One region of the Lentibacillus sp. JNUCC-1 genome, then DNA from elsewhere that is predicted to be linked to it. Evidence: a T-box and tRNA genes for the amino acid it is inferred to sense, from the RefSeq annotation. Region 1 holds a T-box; the other holds one or more tRNA genes.
What was found. A T-box is a leader RNA that pairs with one kind of tRNA and senses whether it is charged. The one in region 1 lies ahead of JNUCC1_RS15235 (valine--tRNA ligase), so its partner is inferred to be a tRNA-Val.
Positions count from the first base shown of each region.

Region 2: it encodes a tRNA-Val, which carries the amino acid that the T-box ahead of JNUCC1_RS15235 (valine--tRNA ligase) is inferred to sense. The anticodon was not compared.

Region 1 is NZ_WHOH01000003.1:951,271-967,216, reverse strand. Features, by position in the region: gene JNUCC1_RS15260 (hypothetical protein) at 1-290, opposite strand, end outside; gene JNUCC1_RS15255 (sensor domain-containing diguanylate cyclase) at 534-2,252, opposite strand; gene JNUCC1_RS15250 (bifunctional folylpolyglutamate synthase/dihydrofolate synthase) at 2,333-3,622, opposite strand; gene JNUCC1_RS15245 (ATP-grasp domain-containing protein) at 3,728-4,639, shown strand; gene JNUCC1_RS18830 (ATP-grasp domain-containing protein) at 4,633-5,079, shown strand; gene JNUCC1_RS18825 (ATP-grasp domain-containing protein) at 5,076-5,492, shown strand; partial or broken gene JNUCC1_RS15235 (valine--tRNA ligase) at 6,318-8,962, opposite strand; T-box leader at 9,007-9,242, opposite strand; gene JNUCC1_RS15230 (hypothetical protein) at 9,365-9,553, shown strand; gene JNUCC1_RS15225 (phosphotransferase) at 9,550-10,584, opposite strand; gene spoVID (stage VI sporulation protein D) at 10,645-11,757, opposite strand; gene hemL (glutamate-1-semialdehyde 2,1-aminomutase) at 11,880-13,172, opposite strand; gene hemB (porphobilinogen synthase) at 13,199-14,182, opposite strand; gene JNUCC1_RS15205 (uroporphyrinogen-III synthase) at 14,175-14,954, opposite strand; gene hemC (hydroxymethylbilane synthase) at 14,951-15,883, opposite strand; gene JNUCC1_RS15195 (cytochrome C assembly family protein) at 15,902-15,946, opposite strand, start outside.
Region 2 is NZ_WHOH01000001.1:1,847,278-1,863,223, forward strand. Features, by position in the region: rRNA gene JNUCC1_RS08560 (16S ribosomal RNA) at 1-1,128, shown strand, start outside; rRNA gene JNUCC1_RS08565 (23S ribosomal RNA) at 1,315-4,234, shown strand; rRNA gene rrf (5S ribosomal RNA) at 4,355-4,470, shown strand; tRNA gene JNUCC1_RS08575 (tRNA-Val) at 4,480-4,555, shown strand; tRNA gene JNUCC1_RS08580 (tRNA-Thr) at 4,595-4,670, shown strand; tRNA gene JNUCC1_RS08585 (tRNA-Lys) at 4,739-4,814, shown strand; tRNA gene JNUCC1_RS08590 (tRNA-Leu) at 4,819-4,900, shown strand; tRNA gene JNUCC1_RS08595 (tRNA-Gly) at 4,916-4,990, shown strand; tRNA gene JNUCC1_RS08600 (tRNA-Leu) at 5,010-5,098, shown strand; tRNA gene JNUCC1_RS08605 (tRNA-Arg) at 5,106-5,182, shown strand; tRNA gene JNUCC1_RS08610 (tRNA-Pro) at 5,189-5,265, shown strand; tRNA gene JNUCC1_RS08615 (tRNA-Ala) at 5,272-5,347, shown strand; rRNA gene JNUCC1_RS08620 (16S ribosomal RNA) at 5,560-7,126, shown strand; rRNA gene JNUCC1_RS08625 (23S ribosomal RNA) at 7,313-10,233, shown strand; rRNA gene rrf (5S ribosomal RNA) at 10,354-10,469, shown strand; gene JNUCC1_RS08635 (MgtC/SapB family protein) at 10,672-11,370, shown strand; gene JNUCC1_RS08640 (CtsR family transcriptional regulator) at 11,549-12,016, shown strand; gene JNUCC1_RS08645 (UvrB/UvrC motif-containing protein) at 12,029-12,583, shown strand; gene JNUCC1_RS08650 (protein arginine kinase) at 12,580-13,644, shown strand; gene clpC (ATP-dependent protease ATP-binding subunit ClpC) at 13,662-15,946, shown strand, end outside.

The sequences.
Region 1 (15,946 bases):
AATCCTCCCATAACAACAAGCATGAAAAAGCCCAGACACAATCCGATCACGACTGCTGATCCTACTGCAATTAAAACGGATTTAACATTGATATTTTGAAAAAGTGTTTTCTTTGGATTGGTATCCTGGGGATTATAAGTCCGCTTATAAACTGGAAGTTCACCCTCTGTCGCTGATTCTAATGCCGCTGCTTGTTCTTCTGAAGGTGCTTCAATTGTACGAGATAATTGCGAATCTCCATCAGAGTGCTGGCCGTTTATATAAAGGTCGATTGGTTGTCTCTCTTTCACTTTGTCCCCTCACTTTACTTGTTTTAGCCAACTCTAGCATATCCCTTTTAAAAAGTAAGACGACTTATGTCGTAACAAACAAAAAGATTTAGACATATTTTGCGGATTGGACTGGTGACAAGAACAAAAGCGGAAACGCCGCTAATGACTCGAGGGGGCATTGCAGTTGACGTGGCCATTGGCAATAGATATTAAAAGCACGGATATTTTTTGAATTTCCTAAACAAATTAAAACAGCCGATATTAAACCGGCTGCAGTTGTTGAAAAACAGCAATTTTATTGCGACCTGTTTCTTTGGCTCCCGTATACAGTGCGCTGTCAGCAAATCTGACCAATGTTGTAAGATCATCACAGTGATCAGGAAAAGCCGCCACACCTATACTTACCGTAACTTGTATTTTAAGAGGACCGCTATCGTTCAGTATATGGTTAGTCATTACAAAAACAGTGTTTGCGATTAACATTCTTAAGCGGTCAGCCTGATCCCGTGCTTGCTCGAGACTGGTTTCAGGCATAAATACAACAAATTCTTCCCCGCCGTACCTAGCTACAAGACCGTCTTTCCCAATAAAAGCTTCCATAATACGAGCAAGTTGCTGCAAAATATCATTCCCAGCTTCATGTCCAAATTGATCATTAATAGGTTTGAAATGGTCCAAATCAAGCACCAATAATGAACATGTCGTATTGGGATCTACTTTAACAGCATATTGCGACAGTTGATTTGAGAAATGGCGGTAATTATATAATCCCGTTAATCCGTCCCGCTCACTTAATTGCTTTTTCTTGTTATAGCTTTGGGCATTCTCTGCTGCCACTCCAAGGTAATTATTTAAAATATCCAAGATCCGCTTATGAAGCGTTTCAAATGTTTTTGGTTTTGCAGAAAACACAGTCACAATACCTACGATTGCATCGTCATACAAAACAGGTACCGCTAGAACACTTTCAATCGGTAAGCTTGTATCAGCCTTAGGGTAAGATTTAGTCCATTCTTTCTTACTTTTAAATAAAAGTGAGTCTCCTGTCTTAAGGACTTCTTCGCTGAATACATCTTTAGATATCTCAAGAGGAATTGCAGTATTATCTTGATAGTAACGAATGCGCTTCAGATGTTTTTCATCTGTAACTTGATAAATACAAGCATGGTCAATCGGCAGCAATTCTTTCATTTCTTGTACAAATACATCATACACGGCATTTGTATCAAGTCGTTTTGTTAATCTGTGACCAATATCCCCAGTTTTCTCAAGCAAATCATTCACATGGTAATAGGAATACAGCAACAGAAAAATAACCGATATAAATGTATACGGGATCCCGACAAGAGGAATTGCAATCCAACCTATTTCCACATACATAATATAAATAATCAAACCGATTGGGATATATAACAGAGAATATACGGATTCCCACCGCATACCATCATCAAATATTTTTCTTTTTTGTTTTAATACAACGAGATCGAGTATGGATATTAAAACTTGATTAAGAACAAACACCGTTATGGCATAGCCGAAGATTGCCGTCCATTCCTGAAACGCACCCAGGCTTTGTGCCATATGAGTCCCGCCCAACAGATTGTAAACAGTCGCAGCCCCAATCGATCCGATTGTAATTAGAATGATGTTTAATGGAATACGATAGATGTCCTTTTTCCCCGTACCAACTCTGGCCAGCACGATCAGTAAAGTTAAAGAACTTAAGACAATTTCAACAAAAAGACCAAACAGAATAAATACGACCAGACTGACACCGTTAACAAAGAACACATTCTGTTGATTAACTGTCATTGGAAAAAGAGCAACCGCTCCCATTAACAAGGCAAACAGGATGATATTCCACGCTTCGCCAGATATATTTATGTAGTAATACGTGTAGGAGAACCATAAGCTAATTGGCCATAAAACAAGCCATACCAACCACAAATTCAACTTCATCCGTTTGCTGAGCTTCTGCATGACCTTCCCCTCCACGCCGCTATTTGTTTATTAACGGGACTAACGTCCTAGCTCACCGTATATAAATTGGTTCTATTATACTACATATACCATCTTTTGGCAAAGTATTTTCTTACTTTTTCAATAAAATGAATGGAACCGGCAAAGTAGTAAATGTTATTTGGTTTTTTTGTTGAAAGCAGGTGGTCAATTATGCTCTCCCATCCAGGGTTAAATGAGAGCGTGTTTGATGCATCAAAATGATCATAATCCTGTTTGTCTGCAGCTCTTGGATGATTAAAAGTGGTAAGCATAACATTTTGAAATGAAGGTTTAACCAAATTAAGCATTGTTTCAATATCTTTATCTTTGAAAGCTGCAAATACTAAAGTTTTATGTTCACATGCAACGTCTTGGTCCACAGTTTTCAGAAAGGCTTCTATGCCCGCTGGATTGTGTGCCCCATCTAAAATAATCGTTGGATTCTGGTGTACAGTTTCATATCTTCCTGGGAGCTGTGCATCCGAGATGCCTTGTAGAGCCGTTTCCCAACTTAACAAATACCCGCTTTCCTTTAATATAGCGAGAGCCATAAGAGCTAGGGAACTGTTTTTGATCTGATGCATACCTCTCATGCGTAATGAAACATCTAAGGTGAAATCGCCATAGGTCCATTGATACCCGTCAAGCTGCTTGTCGTCGAACATCCGGTAATGAAACGTGTGCCCAATTTGAAAGATCGGAGCTGAAAGGGACATTGCTTCCGCATCAATAATTTGCTTGGCTTCTTTGTGCACTTCCCCGGTGATGACCGGAACACCGCTTTTAATAATGCCTGCCTTATGTACTGCAACCGCCTGAACATTGCTACCCAGATAATCGGTGTGGTCAAGAGCGACATTTGTTATAATCGATATAAGAGGGCGAAATACATTTGTCGCATCCTCCTTACCGCCCATTCCCGCTTCAATTACGGCAATATCTGCATACTGGGCAAAATACATAAATGCCATAACAGTTATAATTTCAAACGTTGTTGCCGGTTCGCCTTTCTTATCCAGCTTCTGAATTGCTGGTTCCAACTCTATGAACAGCTTAATAAAATCATTGTCAGATATGATGGTATCATTAAGGGCGATATGACCACTAAGACCATTCAAGCTGGGAGAATTAAATGTACCCACTTTATAATCACTTTGAATAAGAGCCTGCTTTATAAAAGCTGATGTTGATCCTTTGCCGTTTGTACCAGCAATATGAATGCCATTTACATGCTGTTCAGGGTTCCCCGCAGCTGCCAAAAAACTTTTCACACGATCTAGGCCTGGTTTAATACCCAGCCCTGTACGCCCATTTATTGCTTTTTCAACTTGATCCATTGTAAGATACATGCTGACACACTCATTTCTATTGTAATTAGTCCCATAAGTATAGCACCCGCAAGTTCTGCAACCAACCCTGGTATTACGTTAAGATTAAGAAAGGACGTCACGACTATGAACCTTACTGGCTGGATTATATACAACGGGCACCTAAGCGGAGAGAAATTTATCGACTTTGCCCAATGGCTGCATAAAGCAGCGTCTCGTAAGCAGATTAACACATCCATTATTAAAAATAATGAATGTCTATCATACTTGGACAAAGGCACACTCACGATCACTGGTAAAAACGATATTTTGCCGGATTTTGTTTTATTTACAGATAAGGATATATATTTGGCAAGACAGTTTGAAATGCTCGGAATTCGTGTGTTCAACTCTGCTGAAACAATTGCCGTTAGTGATGACAAGATTGCAACATACCAAACTCTGGCTAAGCACGGACTTGCTATTCCAAAAACGATCATAGGACCGAAAATTTTCCCAGGTGCAGAATTGGATGCACGTTTTAGCCAATATGCCGTTCATGAATTGGGATTTCCTCTAATCGTTAAAGAAGCATATGGTTCCTTTGGAGAACAGGTCCATTTGATTCATAACCAAGATGAACTGGATCGTTGTATAGAAGAGCTGAACGACCGCCCATTTGTTTTTCAGGCGTTTGTGTCTTCAAGTTATGGTCGGGATATTCGCCTGCATGTAGTCGGAGATCAGGTCGTTGCAGCAATGACACGTCATGCCAGCAATGATTTCAGGGCCAATATTACAGCAGGTGGATCAATGAAAGCCTATACGCCGTCGTCAACAGAAGCTCAACTGGCAATCAAGGCGAGTCAGGTGTTGGGAGCGGACTTTGCCGGAATCGATTTACTCTTTGGGGAAGAGGATTCCCCTGTTATTTGTGAAGTGAACTCCAACGCTCATATACGGAATATGTACGACGCTACAGGCATTAACGTGGCTGATTATATGATAGACCACGTTATTAAAATAATGAATCAAGACGGAGGTTATCAACAGTGTTGATGGGTTGGCTCATATATAGCAAACAGGATGCCCTTAAGAATCAAACTTACATCGATTGGTTTATTGATGAAGCACAGCAGCAAGGCGTTAAATTAGAGTTTATTTTACGGGAATCACTCACTTACGGCATCCTCAATAACCAGCAAACTATTTTAGTGGATAACGCATACATACAGGCTCCTGATTTTGCAGTTGTTCGAACCATTGATCCATTGTTGAGCGAATTTCTGGAACAAAAAAACGTAAAAGTATTCAATTCAGCTCGAGTGGCTCGAATAGCCAACGACAAGGCGTTAACACATCTTTGCATGGAGAATCTAGCTATTCCCATGCCTGACACATGTTTTATTAAACGTGATATGGTACCGACCACAGCCCCGATTGGTTATCCGTTTGTGCTGAAAAGTGTTCAATCCAGAGGGGCCAGGGTGTTCATTTGATACATAATGATGAAGAATGGGATCAGAACACTCAAGTGATGTTGGGAAATGATTTAATTATTCAAGATGCCAACGTTAAGCTTGGGAGAGATGTACGCGTATTTGTCGTAGGATCCGAAGTCGTTGGAGCAGTACTAAGACAAAGTGACATAGACTTCAGAGCCAACTTTACACTGGGTGGCAGCGCCAACACATATCAACTCAGTAAAAAAGACCTCGAAATGATTGATAAAATCATGCACGCATTTGATTTTGGCATGGTCGGGATTGACTTCTTAATAGGACTTGAGGGCCAACTGCTATTCAACGAAATTGAGGACATCGTCGGCTCCAGAACCCTAAGCGCTACAACCGACATCAACATCCTCCAAAAATACATCACCCATATCAAAACAAACCTAACAGCACAATAGACACAAACTGCGAACGAATGAAAACTTGAATGACTGCTTCTGACAACCGCTCCGGGGAAAACACTCCGTACCAGTGGGCGCTGATGAGCCTCGGGCCCACAGGAGGTGGGTCATGAAGGCGTTGCGACAGGACGTCGCGGTTTTAGCCTTCCTTCCCCTATTGCGCGCTCCGGGGTCTCATCTAGGCTTTTGCTCCCACAGGAGTCTCCGCGTTTTCCCCGAGCTAGGTGAGTGTTATTCATCTTCTTGCTTTATTGGGTTGAACGTTGAAGCGCATATAGGGGCTGAAAATCACTCATGAGCGGAGAAATGCTCATAAGTAAACCGAGATTACCTCTGAATTGGAAATAATACGTATAAATGGACCTAGTACTAACTGTTTAAGAGTGTTCACGTTCTTACTTGTTTTCTTAAACAGGACCGTCCAAGCATTCAATTAACATAAAGTGATTGGAGCGGAGGGAATTCGACTCCTGCGGGAACAGCACGAGTCCGAAGACCCCACAGTGAGCGGTCTTTGCGAGCGAGGAGGCTGAGGCCGTGCCCGCGGAAAGCGACTTCCCGCAGCGCAAATCACGGTGCTCGTTTAAACATATAGAGTGCTTAATGGCGGATCAAAAAACCGCCTATTTAGTTCGTAGTTTACTTATATTGTTGTAATTGGAAAAGCGGAAGTCTCTTGGGGGAGGCTTCCGCTTTTGTTTCATCTAGCTCTGACGCCTCCCCCCCTCGAGTCATAAGCTATAACGTTTCGTGACGAAGACCGCCACTGCACGTTATAGCTTATGATTTTCGGGGGTGAACAAGGCGCCTCTGCTTTTGTTCTTAGTTTTGTAGTTCTTGGATTCGTGCTTTGACTTTTGATTGTTTTTCCAGGTAATCTTTTTCTTTTTGCTTTTCCTCGTTTACCACTGCTTCTGGTGCTTTATTGACAAAGTTAGCATTGGCAAGTTTTTTCTGGACACGCTCAACTTCTTTTGTCCATTTCTCAAGCTCTTTGTTCAGACGATTGATCTCTTTGTCAAAGTCGATCAAACCTTCTAAGGGCAAGAACAACTCTGCTCCTGTAACAACAGCTGACATGGCTTTTTCAGGTACATCAACTGTCGTATCTATGACAAGTTCATCAGGGTTACAGAAACGCTCCAAGTAATTACGTTCACCCTTCAATTCTTCCGCGATTGCCTGATTCTCAGTTTTAATCAACAATTTAATTTGTTTGGACATAGGCGTATCCACTTCAGCACGAATATTACGCACAGATTTTATAATGGACACAAGTCGCTTCATTTCTTCAGAAGCTTGTTCATCATGGAGATCCGGTCGGATTTGTGGCCATTCAGCCACAGTGATCGATGGACCCTCATGCGGCAGCTTTTGCCAGATTTCTTCTGTCACAAACGGCATAAACGGATGCAGCATTCGCATCGTTTGATCCAGCACATGTGCAAGAACTGAACGCGTTGTCTTCTTCGCTGACTCATCTTCACCGTACAAGGGACTTTCGCCATTTCAATATACCAATCACATAAATCATCCCAGATAAAGTTATAAAGATGACGCCCTGCTTCACCAAACTCATATTTATCACTGTTTTTGGTTACCTGTTCAATTGCCTCATTAAGACGCGTCAGTATCCATTTATCAGCAAGCGACAAGTCACCGGACAAATCGATATCTTCATAGGTGAAACCTTCCAAATTCATCAGAGAGAACCTTGACGCATTCCACACTTTATTAGCGAAATTCCATGTGGATTCAACTTTTTCCCAGTGGAAACGGAGATCCTGACCTGGTGTCGAACCTGTCATCAGGAAATATCTCAATGAATCTGCTCCGTATTTTTCAATGACATCCATTGGGTCAACCCCGTTACCGAGGGATTTACTCATTTTTCTGCCTTCAGCATCGCGGATCAAGCCATGGAGCAGTACATCTTTGAATGGACGTTTATTCGTAAACGCTTTTGATTGAAAAATCATTCGTGCCACCCAGAAGAAAATGATATCATATCCTGTTACCAAGACGTCTGTTGGGAAGTAACGTTTAAAGTCTTCTGCTTCTTCATCTGGCCAGCCCATCGTTGAAAAAGGCCATAATGCCGAAGAAAACCACGTATCCAGAACATCTTCATCCTGTACCCAATTTTCCAGATCTTCCGGAGGTTCTTTGGCAACATAAAGTTCACCGGTTTCTTTATGATACCATGCTGGAATCTGATGGCCCCACCACAGTTGTCGTGAAATACACCAGTCTCTTATATTATCCATCCAGTGTTTGTATGTTTGTTCAAACCGTGGTGGATAGAAATTGACTTTCCCATCTTCTGTTTGTAAATCAAGAGCCCCATCTGCAAGCGGCTGCATATGAACAAACCATTGAGTGGACAAATATGGCTCAACGACAGCGCCACTTCTCTCGGAATGGCCCACCTGATGCAGATGGTCTTCTATTTCAAACAGAACACCAAGTTCTTGCAAATCACGGACAATTTGCTTGCGGCACTCAAATCGGTCCATGCCTTCATATTTACCGGCATTATGATTCATCGAGCCGTCCTCGTTCATAACAAGCACACGTTTTAAATTATGGCGATTGCCGATTTCAAAGTCATTGGGATCATGTGCCGGGGTGATTTTCACGGCGCCAGAGCCCATTTCCATATCCACATATTCATCAGCTACAATTTCAATTTCGCGTCCGACAATTGGCAAAATAACCGTTTTACCGATAAAGTGCTGATAACGTTCGTCATTTGGGTGTACCGCTACAGCTGTATCTCCAAGCATGGTTTCGGGGCGGGTTGTTGCAATCTCAATCGTTTCGCTGCTGTCTTTAAGTGGATAGCGCATATGGTAAAACTTACCCTGAATTTCCTCGTAGTTTACTTCAATGTCTGACAGCGCTGTCTGTGTGGCAGGGTCCCAATTGATAATATACTCACCCCGGTAGATCAGCCCTTGCTCATACAGTCTGACAAATACCTCTTTTACAGCTTCAGACAGTCCCTCATCAAGCGTGAATCGTTCCCTTGAGTAATCAACCCCTAGACCGAGTTTCTCCCACTGTGTTCTGATGAAATCCGCGTATTCTTCTTTCCATTCCCAGGATTTCTCAAGAAATTTTTCTCTTCCCAGATCATAGCGGCTGATTCCTTGTTCACGTAATTTACCTTCTACCTTTGCCTGGGTGGCAATGCCGGCATGGTCCATACCTGGTAGCCATAGCACATCATAGCCTTGCATGCGTTTCATGCGGGCAATCGTGTCTTGCATAGCTGTATCCCAGGCATGTCCCAAGTGCAGACGTCCTGTCACATTTGGTGGGGGAATGACGATTGAGAATGGCGGCTTGCTTTCATCTTCTCCCGCTTTAAAGAAATCTCCCTCCACCCAAAATTGATACCGGCCGCTCTCTACCTCGTTGGGGTTGTACTTGGGCGGCAATGCTTGTTGTTCATTTTCTGCCATCGCTTTTTCCTCCTTTTTTGCATATAAAAATACCTTTCCCTCCAAATAAGGACGAAAAGGCATGATTTCCGCGGTACCACCTTAGTTTACAGATCCATTGTCTGTACACTCAATACATATTGAATAACGGTCAATAACCGGTCCGGCCTACTAAACGCCATGTCTTTCAGGCAGACTGCATCAAGGACGACCTTCCTTAAGCACTTCTCCGGGAATTTCTCAGCAAACATTCCCTCTCTGTAGGCAGCGATTAAGTACTTCTCCCTATCATTGCATCTCAGATATCTGAATACATTTTTATTGTATCCATTTTTATATTTTATAGCAAGCATTATATCACAATCTACACACCCTCACTCATATAATACTCATACACACGTCATATGTACAGGAGTGATTGCAATGGCAAGGTATTATCGGTATCGACTTCCACCGTGGGCACGCCGCTGCCTCATTATTTGCGAACATGCCACATTGCCGATTCTCATATTTCAGTTGATCCGTACGTTAATATTCCCAACAACACTGGATGTTCTACTGCTTGGAGTGCTCGTGTTAATTTTTACTGCTTTTTATTTAAAATGGATTTAGATCTCGTCGCGAAACTGGGGATCGTCTTCTTCAAAGTGTTCTCTATTCATCTCATCAATTGTTTCAACTAAATGCAAAGCAAGGGTCAGCCTGCGGTACAACTGCTCTAAGCTGTGAACATATTCAAGCATTGGCTGAGCGTGACCTTTTGTGACATATGATTCAATCATATTGATGTAAGCAGTTGGGTCAAGCAAGTAAATCGACAATAACAAACGTTCATTCGAAGTTGATGCATAAGTGTCAAAGTATGTCTGCAATGAATGGCTCCACATGGTTGTATTTGGATCATGCCTGGAGCCAGCATCTTGAATTAATTTAGCCAAATCATTCATCGGGTGACCGTAATTGGCTTTTTCCCAATTGATCACATATGGCCTATGATGATATATATAATGTTGCAGTGACATCTGCCCATGACATAAACTCACAGTTTGTGCCGGATCATTTTGTAATTGAGCAATGAATGTTTTGAGACGGTCAAACAAAAGGTTGAAAATCATATCTATATGTACATAATGTGTGCACGTCTGGAGTTCAAACGGAGACATGTAATGTTGGCTCTCAAATAGCGTTATGTACTGACTGAGACGTTCATAACTGCTTAATAGATGACGTTCGTAGTCGGCAAACTTTAGTTCTGACTCCTGGATATCGACATCAGCCGTATGGCGGGTGGATTCATGTAAGTGACCCAGCGCTTTAAACAATCCTGTTATTTGCGTCTGTTTATTATGGGACGTCGCTTCAATCCAAGGTGTCACATAATAAATAGATTCCTCTGCAGCATGAAACAGAGCCCCACTCTTTGTTACATAAACAGGCAAAACAGACGACAGCCTTTGTGTATGAGCAGTATGATAAACATACTCCCAAAATTGAACTGTATTCTGATTTAGCTGACTCCGTTTTACCGCGTACTGCTTATTTCCATCTGTAGCGCGGTAGAGCAGATCAGTGTGTTTAGAAATAAGCTGAGGTGAAATACCATATTCCCATAATACTTTTTGAATGATGTTTTGATCTAACACAGGATCACACCCCAAATTTAAAAGGATATACCCCTTGTATCCCCAAGGGGGTGCTCTCATTTACGCCTTATTTTGTTTCGTGTATGGAATATACAGCAGCTGACCTGGACTTACTTCTTCATTTTCAAGACGGTTTTGACTCATAATCTGATCACTGTTGATGCCATACCTCTGAGCGATCGTCTCAATACTGTCATCAGGCTGTACGATACATAAACGCATCTTTGAATAATGCTCTTCTTCCTCTTCCCGAAACATATTTGACAGATACATAACATCCGGAACTTCTTCTGAATGGTCAACTGTATATTCCTCAGTCAGCGAATCAGCAGCATATTCCTCTTGTGCATATGACTCGAATTCTTCTGAACTATCCTCGTGCTCCTCATACGTTTCTGTTAAGCTGTCCTCATATTCTTCTGTTTCAGAGGGGGCATCTGCCCCAAAAAACTCACCCAGTGTTTGCGTTTCCTTCCATTTCCAGCGACCAGACTCTTCTTCTTTTTCTTCACTTTCTTCACCTTTTTCCTTTACTTCTGCTTCATAGTCGCTCGCTTCATCTTGATGGGTACCTTCTTGTGAGGTATTCGGGCTGATATCTTCTTGACCATCTGTCTCTGTTTCAGAGGCATCTGGAGCTCTGTGGGATTCAACTGAAAACGCCTCACCTAATTCGTAAGAGGTGTCATCATGATCCGATAATCCTTCATCCACCACAATATCTTCTTCTTTTTCACGCTCATCTTGAATTCCATAAATGGCGATCTTTGAAGTGAATTTCAGATGGCTTGGACCAGGGAGCTCATAATCAAATGTTTCAATATCAACAGAGACATCATCAAGTGCCGTAACTCTATATGTCGGAATGGAGATCTCAATCGGAAAACGGTGCATAAAAGTGGCTTCACCGTCCTCCACATCCATCACGCGTTCAACAAAACGCTTCGAGTGTTGAACTGATAGATCATACTCGGCGTCTGTTTCGGTAAGAGGCGTATGCTTCACATACTCTCCTTGTAGTTCTATCACACCTCTGATGGCCACATAATCGCCGTAATCCTGAATGGCAATTTCAGGATCAAGGGAAATACTTTTCATCTCAGCGACTTCCTGTCCGCTTTCAAAATAAAGCGATTCATGTAAGTCAAAAGCAAATACGGCTTCATCATTCATCAATAACTCTCCTCCCCCCTTGCGCATTACGCTGTGATACACACACGCTTACTTTCACTATATGCAACCGCTACTCCTCATATGATCAAAAAAGCCTGGCACAGGGCCAGACTTTTAAAGAATTACTTTTCTATTTTCGAAAATGCATTTGCTGCTGCTTGAATGGTGCGATCGATGTCTTCATCTGTATGGGCTGTTGATAAGAATAAACCTTCAAATTGTGAAGGTGGCAAAAATACGCCTTCCTCGATCATCGCTCTATAATACTGAGCGAATTGATCCAGATTGGATGCTTGAGCACTAGTAAAGTCTGTAACAGGTTCAGCTGAGAAGAAGATACCGACCATTGACCCGGCCCGGTTAATTTGCAGATCAAGGTCATTGGCTTCAGCTGCTTGACGGAATCCAGCAACAAGCCTGTCTACTTTTTCTCCAAGTTCTTTATACGAATTCGGTGTCAATGCTTTCAATGTTTCGTATCCCGCAGTCATGGCAAGTGGGTTGCCGGATAGTGTGCCGGCCTGATAAATCGGTCCGTTTGGCGCTATATGGGACATGATTTCTTTTTTACCACCATATGCACCGACTGGGAGTCCCCCACCAATGACTTTACCAAGGCACGTTAAGTCAGGCGTTACACCAAAATGACCCTGTGCACAGTTATAACCAACTCTAAAGCCAGTCATGACTTCATCAAATATGAGCAGTGAACCATTTGCTTCCGTAATATCTCTTAGTTGGTTCAGGAAATTATCTTGCGGGGGCACAACCCCCATATTGCCTGAAACTGGTTCAACAATAACACCTGCAATATCGTCACCGTACATATCAAATGCTTTTTGCAAACTAGCAGGATCATTGTATGGAACCGTGATGGTGTTCTGTGCAATCGAATCAGGAACTCCAGGGCTGTCAGGCAAACCAAGTGTTGCAACACCAGAGCCTGCTTTGATAAGAAGAGAATCTCCATGTCCATGGTAGTTTCCTTCGAATTTCAATATTTTATTACGGCCTGTATACCCGCGGGCAAGTCTTAATGCACTCATCGTTGCCTCTGTGCCCGAGTTAACCATGCGCACCATTTCAATGGAAGGCACGCGTTCAATCACGAGCTGAGCCACTTTACTTTCCAATTTTGTCGGTGTTCCGAAGCTCGTCCCTTTTACGACCGCTTCCTGGAGTGCGTTGACAACACGATCATCGGCATGGCCCAGAGCAAGAGGCCCCCAGCTGAGAACATAGTCAATATATTCATTGCCGTCGATGTCCCAGATTTTTGATCCTTTTCCGTGTGACATAAAAATTGGTGACATGCCAACTGATTTAAATGCCCTAACCGGAGAGTTCACGCCGCCTGGCATAAGTTGTGAGGATTCCTGGTACGCTTCCTGAGATAACTGAAATACTTTTTCCATTAGTGACACCCCGTTTTATCAATATTTTAGGACTGCTGCAGCCAATGGGCAGCATCTTTTGCAAAGTAAGTAATAATCAGGTCTGCACCCGCTCGCTTCATAGCTGTCAATGTCTCCATGACAATTTGTTTCTCATCGATCCACCCATTCATTGCTGCGGCTTTCACCATAGAGTATTCTCCGCTGACATTATAAGCCACCACAGGCAGATTTGTATAGTTGCGTACATCCCTCACAATATCAAGGTAAGACATAGCAGGTTTCACGATTAGAAAGTCTGCGCCTTCAGTAACGTCTGATTCTGTTTCTCTAAGCGCTTCAAGACGGTTTGCCGGGTCCATCTGGTATGTTTTGCGATCTCCGAATTCCGGTGTGCTTTCAGCTGCATCACGAAACGGCCCATAAAAAGATGAAGCATATTTGACAGCATAAGACATAATTGGTATATGTGTGAATCCCGCCTCGTCCAATGCCTCACGAATCACAGCAACAAAACCATCCATCATATTGGAAGGTGCAATGATATCTGCCCCTGCCTCCGCCTGGCTAACAGCAGTCTGCGCCAGCAATTCTAACGAAGGGTCATTATCCACATCATGGTGATGAATGACCCCACAATGGCCATGAGAAGTAAATTCACATAAGCAAGTATCGGCGACAACAAGCATTTCAGGGGCTTGCTGTTTGATCAGGTGTGTAGCTTCCTGCACAATACCTGCCTCAGAATAAGCACCGCTCCCTCGTTCATCTTTCTGCTCAGGAATCCCAAATAACAACACCGCTTTAATGCCTAACTCTTTGATTTCATTAATTTCCTCAGACATATGATCAAGTGTCAGATGATGTACCCCAGGCATCGATGGCACTTCTTGTCTTATTCCGCTTCCCTCTTTAATAAACAATGGGTAAATTAAATCATCGATCTGCAAATGATTTTCCCGGACGAGCGATCGCATTGCATTTGAAGCACGGAGTCTGCGGTGGCGCTTAAACTCGAGGCGATTATCCATCTCTTTTCATCCTTTCTGTGTAAGCAATCATTTCTTCAAGCATGCCGTCAATCGTGAATTCTGCAGGCGTCAGAATATGTGTGAATCCGTTTGCCAATGCCGCTTGTTCTGTCGTGGTGCCAATACAGACACAAACATCCCAACTCTTATCATAATTGGCGGTTTCAGCCATTTCAACAAAAGCATTCAGAGTTGACGGGCTTGTAAACGTAAGAAAATCAACTTTCTTCTGTTCAAGCACATGATTCAATAATTCTCTTGACTCATAATTAATTGAGGTTTGGTACGCGATCAAAGTATCAAAATGGATGGCATGTTCTTCAAAGAAATTCGGAAGTACATCTCTGGACCAATTTCCTTGGACAAGCAGTATTCGTTTAGGTCTTCCAGCTACAGGCAAAAACTCTTTTGCCATCACATCAGCATTATACACAGATGGGATAAACTCAGCCTGGTATCCATATTGCCTTAATGCCTGGTCCGTTTTTGGACCGACCGCTGCCAGTCTGACATTTGAAAAGTCAGCATGTCCCTCTCGTTGGGCTGAATTCAAAAAACAATGGACACCGTTGGCACTTGTAAAAAACAACCAATCATATTGTTTGAAATCAACCATACTGGTATTTGTATCAATAGGATTTGTGCAGTTGATTTTCAGCAAGGGCACTTCTACAGGATGCCCGCCCTGTAATTTGATGCACCTTGAAAATGTGCTTGCCTGTTTCTTTTCTCGCGTGATTAAGACTGTTTTACCGGCAAGTGGGCCTGTCATTCAGAGTCCAACTCTTCCAATACATCTTTAACAATCTTTTTTGCCCCCTGGTCGATCAACAGACGCGAGGCTTCTTCACCCACAGCTACAGGATCAGTCCCACGCACGGTTTCTTTAAGGATTGTTTCTCCGTCTGGTGTGCCGACAAGGGCTGTGAGCACTATGTCATCTTCATCTAGATAAGCATACCCGCCAATCGGAACTTGACATCCCCCTTCAAGAAGTCTGAGAAATGTTCGTTCAGCAGTAACTGTTCGAGCGGTTTTTTCATCGTGAATGTTATCGAGAATCTCTCTGAGCTCATCGTCATCTTCCCGACACTCAATGGCAAGGGCGCCTTGCCCGACAGCTGGCACACAAATATCTGCATCAAGATATTCTGTAATTAAATCCTCACTTAATCCAACACGTTTCAAGCCGGAGACAGCGAGAATAATGGCATCATAATCCTCTTCCTGCAACTTTCGGAGACGGGTCTCGATATTGCCGCGAATCCATGTGATTTTAACATCCGGACGTACTGCAAGAATCTGAGCGGATCGGCGAAGACTGCTCGTGCCTACAATTGCCCCCTCAGGCAAATCTTTAAGTTTCACATTATTCTTGGCGATATAGGCATCCCGATGGTCTTCACGAACTGGAATACAAGCTATCGTCAGTCCTTCTGGCATAACAGAAGGCATATCTTTCATACTATGAACAGCAAGATCCACTTCTTTCCGATACATGGCTTCTTCTATTTCTTTAACGAACAAACCTTTTCCGCCTACTTTGGATAGCGTTACATCAAGGATTTTATCACCTTTTGTAACAATTTTTTGCACGTCTATTTCATTCTCGACACCGGCTTTTTTCAACTGATCGATCACCCATTCCGTTTGAGTCATCGCCAAATTACTCCGTCTCGAACCAATCATAATTTTCCGCATCAGTTATTCCTCCATCACTTAAAAATGAAATTCTGAAAGCACTCCAAATAAAAAGAAGTTGAT
Region 2 (15,946 bases), on a different contig from region 1:
GTTTTCGGATCGTAAAGCTCTGTTGTCAGGGAAGAACAAGTGCCGTTCGAATAGGGCGGCGCCTTGACGGTACCTGACCAGAAAGCCCCGGCTAACTACGTGCCAGCAGCCGCGGTAATACGTAGGGGGCAAGCGTTGTCCGGAATTATTGGGCGTAAAGCGCGCGCAGGCGGTCCTTTAAGTCTGATGTGAAATCTTGCGGCTTAACCGTGAGCGGTCATTGGAAACTGGAGGGCTTGAGTGCAGAAGAGGAGAGTGGAATTCCACGTGTAGCGGTGAAATGCGTAGAGATGTGGAGGAACACCAGTGGCGAAGGCGACTCTCTGGTCTGTAACTGACGCTGAGGTGCGAAAGCGTGGGTAGCAAACAGGATTAGATACCCTGGTAGTCCACGCCGTAAACGATGAGTGCTAGGTGTCAGGGGGTTTCCGCCCCTTGGTGCTGAAGTTAACGCATTAAGCACTCCGCCTGGGGAGTACGGCCGCAAGGCTGAAACTCAAAAGAATTGACGGGGGCCCGCACAAGCGGTGGAGCATGTGGTTTAATTCGACGCAACGCGAAGAACCTTACCAGGTCTTGACATCCTCTGCCAGCGCTGGAGACAGCGTGTTCCCTTCGGGGACAGAGTGACAGGTGGTGCATGGTTGTCGTCAGCTCGTGTCGTGAGATGTTGGGTTAAGTCCCGCAACGAGCGCAACCCTTAACCTTAGTTGCCAGCATTCAGTTGGGCACTCTAAGGTGACTGCCGGTGACAAACCGGAGGAAGGTGGGGATGACGTCAAATCATCATGCCCCTTATGACCTGGGCTACACACGTGCTACAATGGATGGTACAAAGGGCAGCGAAGCCGCGAGGTGTAGCAAATCCCATAAAACCATTCCCAGTTCGGATTGCAGGCTGCAACTCGCCTGCATGAAGCAGGAATCGCTAGTAATCGTGGATCAGCATGCCACGGTGAATACGTTCCCGGGCCTTGTACACACCGCCCGTCACACCACGAGAGTTGGCAACACCCGAAGTCGGTGGGGTAACCTTTATGGAGCCAGCCGCCGAAGGTGGGGCCAATGATTGGGGTGAAGTCGTAACAAGGTAGCCGTATCGGAAGGTGCGGCTGGATCACCTCCTTTCTAAGGATATCTAGCATAGATGCCCGTCAAACGGCATCACAGCTAAATTAACGGAAAGACATCACTTCGTTTGTTTGTTCAGTTTTGAGGGAGCAAATCTCTCGAAACTTTGTACCTTGAAAATCAAATAAGAGCAATCAAGACATCAAATAAATCGTATGTTTATTCATTGAAATCAAACACGCCAGTTAAGTGAATAAGGGCGCACGGTGGATGCCTTGGTACCAGGAGCCGAAGAAGGACGGGACTAACACCGATATGCCTCGGGGAGCTGTAAGTAAGCTTTGAACCGGGGATTTCCGAATGGGGGAACCCACTGTTCGTAATGGAACAGTACGCACATCTGAATACATAGGATGTGTGAGGCAGACCCGGGGAACTGAAACATCTCAGTACCCGGAGGAAGAGAAAGCAAAAGCGATTTCCCAAGTAGCGGCGAGCGAAACGGAATCAGCCCAAACCGGCAGGCTTGCCTGTCGGGGTTGTAGGACACACCATATGGAGTTACAAAGCTGTTTGTTAGACGAATCGATCTGGAAAGATCAGCCAAAGACGGTAACAGCCCGGTAGTCGAAAAGAAGCAGCCTCCGGTGTGGATCCTGAGTACGGCGGAACACGAGAAATTCCGTCGGAATCCGGGAGGACCATCTCCCAAGGCTAAATACTCCCTGGTAACCGATAGTGAACCAGTACCGTGAGGGAAAGGTGAAAAGCACCCCGGAAGGGGAGTGAAAGAGAACCTGAAACCGTGTGCCTACAAGTAGTCGGAGCCCGTTAATGGGTGACGGCGTACCTTTTGTAGAATGGACCGGCGAGTTACGATTGCATGCAAGGTTAAGTGGTAGACACGGAGCCGCAGCGAAAGCGAGTCTGAATAGGGCGTTTGAGTATGTAGTCGTAGACCCGAAACCGTGTGATCTACCCATGTCCAGGGTGAAGGTCAGGTAACACTGACAGGAGGCCCGAACCCACGTATGTTGAAAAATGCGGGGATGAGGTGTGGGTAGGGGTGAAATGCCAATCGAACACGGAGATAGCTGGTTCTCTCCGAAATAGCTTTAGGGCTAGCCTCAAGATCAGAGTACCGGAGGTAGAGCACTGATTGGACTAGGGGCCCTCATCGGGTTACCGAATTCAGTCAAACTCCGAATGCCGGATACTTATGCTTGGGAGTCAGACTATGGGTGATAAGGTTCATAGTCGAAAGGGAAACAGCCCAGACCGCCAGCTAAGGTCCCAAAGTATACGTTAAGTGGAAAAGGATGTGGCGTTGCACAGACAACCAGGATGTTGGCTTAGAAGCAGCCACCATTTAAAGAGTGCGTAATAGCTCACTGGTCGAGTGACACTGCGCCGAAAATGTACCGGGGCTAAACGTATCACCGAAGCTGCGGATTGTTCTTCGAACAATGGTAGGAGAGCGTTCTAAGTGCTGTGAAGTCAGACCGTGAGGACTGGTGGAGCGCTTAGAAGTGAGAATGCCGGTATGAGTAGCGAAAAAAGAGTGAGAATCTCTTTCACCGAAAGCCCAAGGTTTCCTGAGGAAGGCTCGTCCTCTCAGGGTTAGTCGGGACCTAAGCCGAGGCCGAAAGGCGTAGGCGATGGCCAACAGGTTGATATTCCTGTACCACCTCGTGACCGTTTGAGCGATGGGGGGACGCAGGAGGATAGGACAAGCGCACCGATGGACGTGTGCGCCCAAGCAGCGAGGGAGTTGGATAGGTAAATCCGTCCAACAATCCCAATCTGTGATGGGGAGGGAAATTGAGTACCGAAGTGTCTGAATCCACACTGCCAAGAAAAGCCTCTAGCAAGGTCACAGGTGCCCGTACCGCAAACCGACACAGGTAGGCGCGGAGAGAATCCGAAGGTGAGCGGGAGAACTCTCGTTAAGGAACTCGGCAAAATGACCCCGTAACTTCGGGAGAAGGGGTGCTCCTTTAAGGAGGAGCCGCAGTGAATAGGCCCAAGCGACTGTTTAGCAAAAACACAGGTCTCTGCGAAGCCGAAAGGCGAAGTATAGGGGCTGACACCTGCCCGGTGCTGGAAGGTTAAGGGGACGCGTTAGAGCCTACGGGCTCGAAGCGTAGAACTGAAGCCCCAGTAAACGGCGGCCGTAACTATAACGGTCCTAAGGTAGCGAAATTCCTTGTCGGGTAAGTTCCGACCCGCACGAAAGGTGCAACGACTTGGGCACTGTCTCAACGAGAGACCCGGTGAAATTATACTATGCGTGAAGATGCGCATTACCCGCGACAGGACGGAAAGACCCCGTGGAGCTTTACTGTAGCCTGATATTGAATGTTTGTACAGCTTGTACAGGATAGGTGGGAGCCTTGGAAGCGTGAGCGCCAGCTTACGTGGAGGCACCGGTGGGATACCACCCTGGCTGTACGACCATTCTAACCCAGGACCGTGATCCGGTCCGGAGACAGTGTCAGGCAGGCAGTTTGACTGGGGCGGTCGCCTCCCAAAAGGTAACGGAGGCGCCCAAAGGTTCCCTCAGAATGGTTGGAAATCATTCGCAGAGTGCAAAGGCAGAAGGGAGCTTGACTGCGAGACCTACAAGTCGAGCAGGGACGAAAGTCGGGCTTAGTGATCCGGTGGTTCCGCATGGAAGGGCCATCGCTCAACGGATAAAAGCTACCCCGGGGATAACAGGCTTATCTCCCCCAAGAGTTCACATCGACGGGGAGGTTTGGCACCTCGATGTCGGCTCATCGCATCCTGGGGCTGTAGTCGGTCCCAAGGGTTGGGCTGTTCGCCCATTAAAGCGGTACGCGAGCTGGGTTCAGAACGTCGTGAGACAGTTCGGTCCCTATCCGTCGTGGGCGCAGGAAGTTTGAGAGGAGCTGTCCTTAGTACGAGAGGACCGGGATGGACACACCGCTGGTGTACCAGTTGTTCCGCCAGGAGCATAGCTGGGTAGCTACGTGTGGCAAGGATAAGTGCTGAAAGCATCTAAGCATGAAGCCCCCTCAAGATGAGACTTCCCATCACTTCGAGTGAGTAAGATCCCTCAGAGACGATGAGGTTGATAGGTCTGGTGTGGAAGCGTGGTGACACGTGGAGCTGACAGATACTAATCGATCGAGGACTTAACTAGCGTAAAGTACGATGATGACTTGACCTCTTATTTGATTTTCAGGGTACAAATTTAAAAAAGAACTTGCATTTTTCGATTAAAATGCTTATAATAGTTCTTGTCCTTAAAACAGCATAAAGGTCTGGTGGCAATAGCGAAGAGGTCACACCTGTTCCCATGCCGAACACAGCAGTTAAGCTCTTCTGCGCCGATGGTAGTTGGGGCATCGCCCCTGCAAGAGTAGGTCGCCGCCAGGCAAGTTTTATGGAGGATTAGCTCAGCTGGGAGAGCACTTGCCTTACAAGCAAGGGGTCGCAGGTTCGAACCCTGCATCCTCCACCATTTAAGCCACCCAATTTCAAAACTTCAAATTATCATTTAGCCGGCCTAGCTCAACTGGTAGAGCAACTGACTTGTAATCAGTAGGTTGGGGGTTCAAGTCCTCTGGCCGGCACCACTTACTTAATGTGGTGTTTTTTATTGCAATAAACTTTGCAGGTTTAAATATAGCACCATTAAGAAAAAGAGCCATTAGCTCAGTCGGTAGAGCATCTGACTTTTAATCAGAGGGTCGGAGGTTCGAATCCTCCATGGCTCACCATCAAGCGGGTGTGGCGGAATTGGCAGACGCGCTAGACTTAGGATCTAGTGTCTTCGGACGTGGGGGTTCAACTCCCTCCACCCGCATTTTATTAGTTTTAAGCGGAAGTAGTTCAGTGGTAGAACACCACCTTGCCAAGGTGGGGGTCGCGGGTTCGAATCCCGTCTTCCGCTCCATTTTATGCGCAAGCGTCTAGCCGGGGTGGCGGAATTGGCAGACGCACAGGACTTAAAATCCTGCGGTAGGTTACTACCGTGCCGGTTCGAGTCCGGCCCTCGGCACCATAAAAATGCGCCCGTAGCTCAATTGGATAGAGCGTTTGACTACGGATCAAGAGGTTAGGGGTTCGACTCCTCTCGGGCGCGCCATTTATACGGGAAGTAGCTCAGCTTGGTAGAGCACTTGGTTTGGGACCAAGGGGTCGCAGGTTCGAATCCTGTCTTCCCGACCATTTTAAGGGGCCTTAGCTCAGCTGGGAGAGCGCCTGCCTTGCACGCAGGAGGTCAGCGGTTCGATCCCGCTAGGCTCCACCAAATTAACTCTTGACACAATGTGTCACGCGTTATATAATGTTTAAGCGTTCCAAGAGCGCATAACAATTTTGTTCCTTGAAAACTGAACAAACAACGAAGCAGATGTCTGTAAAACAGATGTCAGAGGTAAGAAGTTTTAAACTTTAAACCCTGAATCAATTTTTTAAGAAGCTAAGACCGTTCATCGATTGGTGTCGATGAACACCCAAACTTTTATGGAGAGTTTGATCTTGGCTCAGGACGAACGCTGGCGGCGTGCCTAATACATGCAAGTCGAGCGCGTGAAGCAGGCAATTGCCCTTCGGGGCATGCGCCTGTGGATCGAGCGGCGGACGGGTGAGTAACACGTGGGCAACCTGCCTGTAAGACTGGGATAACTCCGGGAAACCGGAGCTAATACCGGATAACACCTTTCATCGCATGGTGAGAGGATAAAAGATGGCCTTTGGCTATCACTTACAGATGGGCCCGCGGCGCATTAGCTAGTTGGTGGGGTAAGAGCCTACCAAGGCGACGATGCGTAGCCGACCTGAGAGGGTGATCGGCCACACTGGGACTGAGACACGGCCCAGACTCCTACGGGAGGCAGCAGTAGGGAATCTTCCGCAATGGACGAAAGTCTGACGGAGCAACGCCGCGTGAGTGATGAAGGTTTTCGGATCGTAAAGCTCTGTTGTCAGGGAAGAACAAGTGCCGTTCGAATAGGGCGGCGCCTTGACGGTACCTGACCAGAAAGCCCCGGCTAACTACGTGCCAGCAGCCGCGGTAATACGTAGGGGGCAAGCGTTGTCCGGAATTATTGGGCGTAAAGCGCGCGCAGGCGGTCCTTTAAGTCTGATGTGAAATCTTGCGGCTTAACCGTGAGCGGTCATTGGAAACTGGAGGGCTTGAGTGCAGAAGAGGAGAGTGGAATTCCACGTGTAGCGGTGAAATGCGTAGAGATGTGGAGGAACACCAGTGGCGAAGGCGACTCTCTGGTCTGTAACTGACGCTGAGGTGCGAAAGCGTGGGTAGCAAACAGGATTAGATACCCTGGTAGTCCACGCCGTAAACGATGAGTGCTAGGTGTCAGGGGGTTTCCGCCCCTTGGTGCTGAAGTTAACGCATTAAGCACTCCGCCTGGGGAGTACGGCCGCAAGGCTGAAACTCAAAAGAATTGACGGGGGCCCGCACAAGCGGTGGAGCATGTGGTTTAATTCGACGCAACGCGAAGAACCTTACCAGGTCTTGACATCCTCTGCCAGCGCTGGAGACAGCGTGTTCCCTTCGGGGACAGAGTGACAGGTGGTGCATGGTTGTCGTCAGCTCGTGTCGTGAGATGTTGGGTTAAGTCCCGCAACGAGCGCAACCCTTAACCTTAGTTGCCAGCATTCAGTTGGGCACTCTAAGGTGACTGCCGGTGACAAACCGGAGGAAGGTGGGGATGACGTCAAATCATCATGCCCCTTATGACCTGGGCTACACACGTGCTACAATGGATGGTACAAAGGGCAGCGAAGCCGCGAGGTGTAGCAAATCCCATAAAACCATTCCCAGTTCGGATTGCAGGCTGCAACTCGCCTGCATGAAGCAGGAATCGCTAGTAATCGTGGATCAGCATGCCACGGTGAATACGTTCCCGGGCCTTGTACACACCGCCCGTCACACCACGAGAGTTGGCAACACCCGAAGTCGGTGGGGTAACCTTTATGGAGCCAGCCGCCGAAGGTGGGGCCAATGATTGGGGTGAAGTCGTAACAAGGTAGCCGTATCGGAAGGTGCGGCTGGATCACCTCCTTTCTAAGGATATCTAGCATAGATGCCCGTCAAACGGCATCACAGCTAAATTAACGGAAAGACATCACTTCGTTTGTTTGTTCAGTTTTGAGGGAGCAAATCTCTCGAAACTTTGTACCTTGAAAATCAAATAAGAGCAATCAAGACATCAAATAAATCGTATGTTTATTCATTGAAATAAAACACGCCAGTTAAGTGAATAAGGGCGCACGGTGGATGCCTTGGTACCAGGAGCCGAAGAAGGACGGGACTAACACCGATATGCCTCGGGGAGCTGTAAGTAAGCTTTGAATCGGGGATTTCCGAATGGGGGAACCCACTGTTCGTAATGGAACAGTACGCACATCTGAATACATAGGATGTGTGAGGCAGACCCGGGGAACTGAAACATCTCAGTACCCGGAGGAAGAGAAAGCAAAAGCGATTTCCCAAGTAGCGGCGAGCGAAACGGAATCAGCCCAAACCGGCAGGCTTGCCTGTCGGGGTTGTAGGACACACCATATGGAGTTACAAAGCTGTTTGTTAGACGAATCGATCTGGAAAGATCAGCCAAAGACGGTAACAGCCCGGTAGTCGAAAAGAAGCAGCCTCCGGTGTGGATCCTGAGTACGGCGGAACACGAGAAATTCCGTCGGAATCCGGGAGGACCATCTCCCAAGGCTAAATACTCCCTGGTAACCGATAGTGAACCAGTACCGTGAGGGAAAGGTGAAAAGCACCCCGGAAGGGGAGTGAAAGAGAACCTGAAACCGTGTGCCTACAAGTAGTCGGAGCCCGTTAATGGGTGACGGCGTACCTTTTGTAGAATGGACCGGCGAGTTACGATTGCATGCAAGGTTAAGTGGTAGACACGGAGCCGCAGCGAAAGCGAGTCTGAATAGGGCGTTTGAGTATGTAGTCGTAGACCCGAAACCGTGTGATCTACCCATGTCCAGGGTGAAGGTCAGGTAACACTGACAGGAGGCCCGAACCCACGTATGTTGAAAAATGCGGGGATGAGGTGTGGGTAGGGGTGAAATGCCAATCGAACACGGAGATAGCTGGTTCTCTCCGAAATAGCTTTAGGGCTAGCCTCAAGATCAGAGTACCGGAGGTAGAGCACTGATTGGACTAGGGGCCCTCATCGGGTTACCGAATTCAGTCAAACTCCGAATGCCGGATACTTATGCTTGGGAGTCAGACTATGGGTGATAAGGTTCATAGTCGAAAGGGAAACAGCCCAGACCGCCAGCTAAGGTCCCAAAGTATACGTTAAGTGGAAAAGGATGTGGCGTTGCACAGACAACCAGGATGTTGGCTTAGAAGCAGCCACCATTTAAAGAGTGCGTAATAGCTCACTGGTCGAGTGACACTGCGCCGAAAATGTACCGGGGCTAAACGTATCACCGAAGCTGCGGATTGTTCTTCGAACAATGGTAGGAGAGCGTTCTAAGTGCTGTGAAGTCAGACCGTGAGGACTGGTGGAGCGCTTAGAAGTGAGAATGCCGGTATGAGTAGCGAAAAAAGAGTGAGAATCTCTTTCACCGAAAGCCCAAGGTTTCCTGAGGAAGGCTCGTCCTCTCAGGGTTAGTCGGGACCTAAGCCGAGGCCGAAAGGCGTAGGCGATGGCCAACAGGTTGATATTCCTGTACCACCTCGTGACCGTTTGAGCGATGGGGGGACGCAGGAGGATAGGACAAGCGCACCGATGGACGTGTGCGCCCAAGCAGCGAGGGAGTTGGATAGGTAAATCCGTCCAACAATCCCAATCTGTGATGGGGAGGGAAATTGAGTACCGAAGTGTCTGAATCCACACTGCCAAGAAAAGCCTCTAGCAAGGTCACAGGTGCCCGTACCGCAAACCGACACAGGTAGGCGCGGAGAGAATCCGAAGGTGAGCGGGAGAACTCTCGTTAAGGAACTCGGCAAAATGACCCCGTAACTTCGGGAGAAGGGGTGCTCCTTTAAGGAGGAGCCGCAGTGAATAGGCCCAAGCGACTGTTTAGCAAAAACACAGGTCTCTGCGAAGCCGAAAGGCGAAGTATAGGGGCTGACACCTGCCCGGTGCTGGAAGGTTAAGGGGACGCGTTAGAGCCTACGGGCTCGAAGCGTAGAACTGAAGCCCCAGTAAACGGCGGCCGTAACTATAACGGTCCTAAGGTAGCGAAATTCCTTGTCGGGTAAGTTCCGACCCGCACGAAAGGTGCAACGACTTGGGCACTGTCTCAACGAGAGACCCGGTGAAATTATACTATGCGTGAAGATGCGCATTACCCGCGACAGGACGGAAAGACCCCGTGGAGCTTTACTGTAGCCTGATATTGAATGTTTGTACAGCTTGTACAGGATAGGTGGGAGCCTTGGAAGCGTGAGCGCCAGCTTACGTGGAGGCACCGGTGGGATACCACCCTGGCTGTACGACCATTCTAACCCAGGACCGTGATCCGGTCCGGAGACAGTGTCAGGCAGGCAGTTTGACTGGGGCGGTCGCCTCCCAAAAGGTAACGGAGGCGCCCAAAGGTTCCCTCAGAATGGTTGGAAATCATTCGCAGAGTGCAAAGGCAGAAGGGAGCTTGACTGCGAGACCTACAAGTCGAGCAGGGACGAAAGTCGGGCTTAGTGATCCGGTGGTTCCGCATGGAAGGGCCATCGCTCAACGGATAAAAGCTACCCCGGGGATAACAGGCTTATCTCCCCCAAGAGTTCACATCGACGGGGAGGTTTGGCACCTCGATGTCGGCTCATCGCATCCTGGGGCTGTAGTCGGTCCCAAGGGTTGGGCTGTTCGCCCATTAAAGCGGTACGCGAGCTGGGTTCAGAACGTCGTGAGACAGTTCGGTCCCTATCCGTCGTGGGCGCAGGAAGTTTGAGAGGAGCTGTCCTTAGTACGAGAGGACCGGGATGGACACACCGCTGGTGTACCAGTTGTTCCGCCAGGAGCATAGCTGGGTAGCTACGTGTGGCAAGGATAAGTGCTGAAAGCATCTAAGCATGAAGCCCCCCTCAAGATGAGACTTCCCATCACTTCGAGTGAGTAAGATCCCTCAGAGACGATGAGGTTGATAGGTCTGGTGTGGAAGCGTGGTGACACGTGGAGCTGACAGATACTAATCGATCGAGGACTTAACTAGCGTAAAGTACGATGATGACTTGACCTCTTATTTGATTTTCAGGGTACAAATTTAAAAAAGAACTTGCATTTTTCGATTAAAATGCTTATAATAGTTCTTGTCCTTAAAACAGCATAAAGGTCTGGTGGCAATAGCGAAGAGGTCACACCTGTTCCCATGCCGAACACAGCAGTTAAGCTCTTCTGCGCCGATGGTAGTTGGGGCATCGCCCCTGCAAGAGTAGGTCGCCGCCAGGCATCAAAACATCCAGATTACAATTATAATTGTAATCTGGATGTTTTTTTAGTTTGCTTTTGGGGAAATATATGGTGCATATTCAAATCAATATGGGAATGGTTATATAGACGTTGAAGAGACAATCATCGTTTATTTTTGTATAACATATATATAATTGTATCGCTTAATACATATTTTTAGGATGGTTTATAAAGTGGGGAGGTGAATGCATTGTTTGAGCAGTACCTTGATCAGCATTTTTCAGTTATCGCATTAAGGATCCTGATTGCGCTGCTGCTTTCAGGGTTGATTGGTTTTGAGCGTGAACTCAAGAATCATTCTGCCGGCTTTCGGACGCATATATTAGTCGGGATTGGTGCGTGCTTGATGATGCTGCTGTCTCTTTATGGCTTTCAGTCACTTATTGATGCGTATGATAATATCAGATTTGACCCAGCAAGAATTCCCTCCTATGTGATCAGTGGTATTGGTTTTTTAGGGGCGGGAACGATTATTGTATACGGCGGTACGATACGCGGCCTGACAACGGCGGCTTCCATATGGGCTGTGGCTGGACTGGGGCTTGTTGTAGGCATGGGCATGTACAGCACTGCAATTTATACAACTTTGCTTATATTACTGAGCCTTGGTTTTCTAAATAACATTGAAAATAAGATTATAAAAAAGAAGCGTTCCAAAGCTATTGAAATATTTGCGGACGATGACATAGAAATCAATGCCCTTATTTCAGTCTTGGAAGGTTATCAAGTATCGATTAAGCGAATGGAGATCGTTAACGAATCACAAAACAGCAAACAAATTATTATTAAGTATGAGCGTGGTTCAGATGTTAACACGGTTGCTTTAATAAATGACATTTCAAAAGTTGAAGCGATCCGGACCGTTAACGATAGTGAATGAGGTTGAAATGTCTTTACTTTTTTCCGATAAGAGGGTTTGTTTTTAACATGTGTGTCTAAAATGATTAAAAGTAATCAGTTTGCAACAGACCAATTTTGTCGTATAATAAATGCATAGTCAAAGTTAGTCAAAGTCAAAACATCATTGTTTTGCTCATAGGATTAGAGGAGGAAAGTTTATGAGTAACATTTCTGATGTGATTGAAAGGTATTTAAAGAAAGTCCTTGAATCAAAAGGGAAAGGTGTCATTGAAATCAAACGCAGTGAAATTGCTGATCAGTTTCAATGTGTGCCTTCTCAAATAAATTATGTGATTAATACACGTTTTACAGTGGAAAAGGGATATATAGTAGAAAGCAAACGTGGTGGAGGAGGCTATATACGGATTATCCGCATCACATATCAGGACAAAGCTGAACTGATTGATGAAATCATTGGCATGATTAACCCAGCCGTGACACAGCAAGCTGCGATTGACATTCTGGAACGTTTATTGGAAGAAGAGATTATGACCGAACGAGAGGCTAAAATGGCGGCAAGTGCGATTGACAGAAATACACTGCTTTTCCCCTTGCCTGTTCGGGACGAAGCAAGAGCGCGTATTCTAAGTGCCATGCTAACCACCTTAAAATACTCAAACAGATAGGGAGGGACTCATATGCAATGCGAGGAATGCCAGAAGCGACCGGCTACACTGCATTTAAAACAGGTCATTAATGGTGAAACGACAGAACGGCATGTGTGTGAGCAATGTGCCAAGGAAAAAGGATATATGGGTTATCCGGAAGAAGGTTACTCTCTGCATCATCTCCTTTCAGGTTTGTTTAATTTTGATTCTTACCCGGTTAACTCTAAGAAACAAGGTGCCCAGCCTTTCCAACCCATACAAACGCTTCAGTGTGAAAAGTGTGGCATGACCTTCTCCCAGTTTAAACAGACTGGCAAATTTGGTTGTGCCAAATGCTATGAAACATTCAATGACCGCCTTGATTCCATTTTCCGTCGGGTACATAGCGGCAACACACAACATCACGGTAAAATACCCAAGAGGCGCGGAGGCGATCTGCATACGAAAAAACAGCTGGACGCCTATAAAAGCGAATTAAAGTCATTGATTGAACAAGAGGCATTTGAAGACGCCGCACTGGTCAGAGATAAGATTAAGGAGCTTGAACAAACAATTCGAGACGGAGAAGCAGGTGATGGTGCATGACACTCCAAAACTTTATGAATGAAGCGATCAGTCCATGGATGCGAAAAGGCGGTCCGGACAGTGATATTGTACTCAGCAGCCGGATCCGCTTGGCGAGAAATTTTGTTCGTGTGCCTTTTCCTATTGTCGCAGAGAAAAACGAGCTTGAAGAAGTCTCTGAGTTTATGAAAAACACCTATGATCATGTATCATTTCAGGATTATGATGATTTTAATTTTGTACCTATCCAGGACCTATCTCCTGTAGAAAAGCGTGTTTTAGTGGAAAAGCATCTCATCAGCCCGCATCTGATTGAGCATGACCATGTCTCAGGCGCATTGATATCCGAAAATGAGCAAGTTTCTATTATGATTAACGAAGAGGATCATATTCGGATGCAGCTTTATTTCCCTGGCTTTCAGCTTGATCAGGCGCTTGAGAAAGCTTTTGAACTTGATGACTGGCTTGAGAAGAAAGTTGATTATGCATTTGATGAAACGAGAGGCTATTTAACCAGCTGTCCGACAAACATTGGCACAGGCATGCGTGCATCAGTCATGATGCATCTCCCTGCTCTTGCACTCACACAGCAGATTAATCGTATGATCCCGGCGATCAACCAACTTGGTCTTGTAGTAAGAGGGATATATGGTGAAGGCAGTGAGGCACTGGGTAACATCTTTCAAATATCCAATCAAATCACGCTGGGGAAGAGCGAACAGGACATTGTCGCGGACTTGCAAAGTGTCGTACAACAATTGATTGAACATGAGCGCCGTGCCAGAACACAGCTGCAGGAACAGTCAGAAGCCCGGCTGGAAGACCGTATTTTTCGTTCCTACGGGGTTCTGGAGCATAGCCGGATTATAGAATCCAAAGAGGCTGCAAATTGTATTTCAGACGTTCGGCTCGGCATTGATCTGGGTATCATTCAAAATGTGAAGCAGCCGATTTTAAATGAACTTATGACTCTTATCCAGCCCGGTTTTCTACAACAGTATGCCAACAAAAAGTTATCACCGAATGAGCGTGACATATTGCGTGCAACATTGATTCGGGAACGTATCGAGTTAGATCAATAGACAGGAGGAAATGCACTATGATGTTTGGTCGTTTTACTGAAAGAGCACAAAAAGTACTTGCTTTATCACAGGAAGAAGCTGTCAGACTTGGTCACAGCAATATAGGAACAGAACATATTCTACTTGGTCTGATCCGCGAAGGTGACGGGATCGCTGCTAAAGCACTGCAGTCCATAGGTCTTGAAACCGAAAAAATCCAGGAAGAAGTAGAGAAGCTGATTGGCAAAGGGAAGCAGCCTATGCAGACGATTCATTACACACCACGAGCCAAGAAGGTTGTTGAACTCTCACAGGACGAGGCGAGAAAACTGGGTCATTCTTACGTTGGAACAGAGCATATATTACTTGGGTTAATTCGCGAAGGTGAAGGGGTTGCAGCCCGGGTGCTCAACAATCTGGGTGTCAGCTTGAATAAAGCCAGACAACAGGTATTACAGCTTCTCGGCAGCAACGAATCGACTGCAGGACGCCAGGGCCGCGGACAGTCAACAGGCACTGCAAACACGCCAACACTCGATTCCCTTGCGCGTGATTTAACCGAAAGTGCAAAAGAAGGCGATGTTGACCCCGTGATCGGCAGAAGTAAAGAGATTGAACGGGTTATCGAAGTGCTCAGCCGCCGTACGAAAAACAACCCTGTTTTGATTGGTGAGCCAGGTGTCGGTAAAACAGCCGTAGCAGAGGGGCTGGCCCAGCAGATCGTTAACAATGAAATTCCGGAGACACTCAGAAACAAACGTGTTATGACACTTGATATGGGTACCGTTGTAGCAGGGACGAAATACAGGGGTGAATTTGAAGACAGATTGAAAAAAGTCATGGAGGAGATTCGTCAAGCCGGCAATATTATCATATTCATCGATGAGCTTCATACGCTGATCGGAGCTGGTGGGGCTGAAGGGGCGATTGATGCCTCTAACATCCTTAAACCATCGCTTGCTCGTGGTGAACTTCAGTGTATTGGGGCCACTACCCTTGATGAATACCGCAAGTATATTGAAAAGGATGCGGCCTTGGAACGGCGTTTTCAGCCCGTCCAAGTGGATGAACCTACCCTTGACGAAACTGTCCAGATTTTAAAAGGGTTGCGCGATCGTTATGAAGCCCATCACAGAGTCACCATTACAGATGAAGCGATTGAAGCAGCTGCTCAGTTGTCTGACCGTTATATCAACGATCGTTTTCTCCCAGATAAAGCAATTGATCTCATTGATGAAGCTGGTTCAAAGGTTCGTTTACGCTCATACACGATTCCACCTAATCTCAAGGAGCTGGAACAGAAGCTAGAGAATGTTCGTAAAGAAAAGGACGCTGCTGTGCAAAGTCAGGAGTTTGAAACAGCAGCTTCACTCAGAGATTCTGAACAAAAACTCCGTGAAGAATTGGATAAAACCAAAAATGATTGGAAAGAAAAGCAAGGTAAAACCGATACAAAAGTGGTCATGGAGGACATTGCTGCGGTCGTTTCAACATGGACCGGCGTCCCAGTGGTTAAATTGACCAAACAGGAAAGTGAACGACTCCTGAATATGGAGGAAATCTTGCATAGCAGGGTTATTGGTCAGTCAGAAGCGGTTAACGCTGTATCAAAGGCCATTCGCAGAGCTCGTGCAGGTCTTAAGGATCCTAAACGTCCGATTGGATCATTTATATTCCTAGGCCCTACTGGTGTTGGTAAAACTGAATTGGCCCGCGCCCTTGCTGAAGCAATGTTTGAGGACGAGGATTCGATGATACGTATTGACATGTCCGAATATATGGAGAAACACTCGACTTCCAGGCTCGTGGGTTCACCTCCTGGATATGTGGGACATGAAGATGGCGGTCAATTAACTGAAAAAGTCCGGACAAATCCATATTCTGTTATATTGCTCGATGAAATTGAGAAAGCACACCCTGAAGTGTTTAACATCCTACTCCAAGTTCTGGAAGATGGGCGTTTAACTGATTCCAAGGGTCGGGTTGTTGATTTTCGCAATACCGTTTTGATCATGACCTCTAACGTCGGAGCCGACCAGCTGAGAACAAATAAATACGTTGGTTTCACGCTGGAAGAGGAAGGTCAGGAATACAAAGACATGAAAGATAAAGTCATCAGCGAACTTAAAAAGGCATTCAGACCAGAATTCCTAAACCGGATAGATGAAACAATTGTCTTCCATTCGCTTGAGGAAAAGCATATGACGAAGATCGTGTCACTTATGGTTAACCAGCTACAGAAACGTCTGAAGGACCAAGAGATTGAATTCACTCTGACTGATAAGGCACTTGAAAAAATCGCCAAAGACGGTTTTGAACCTGA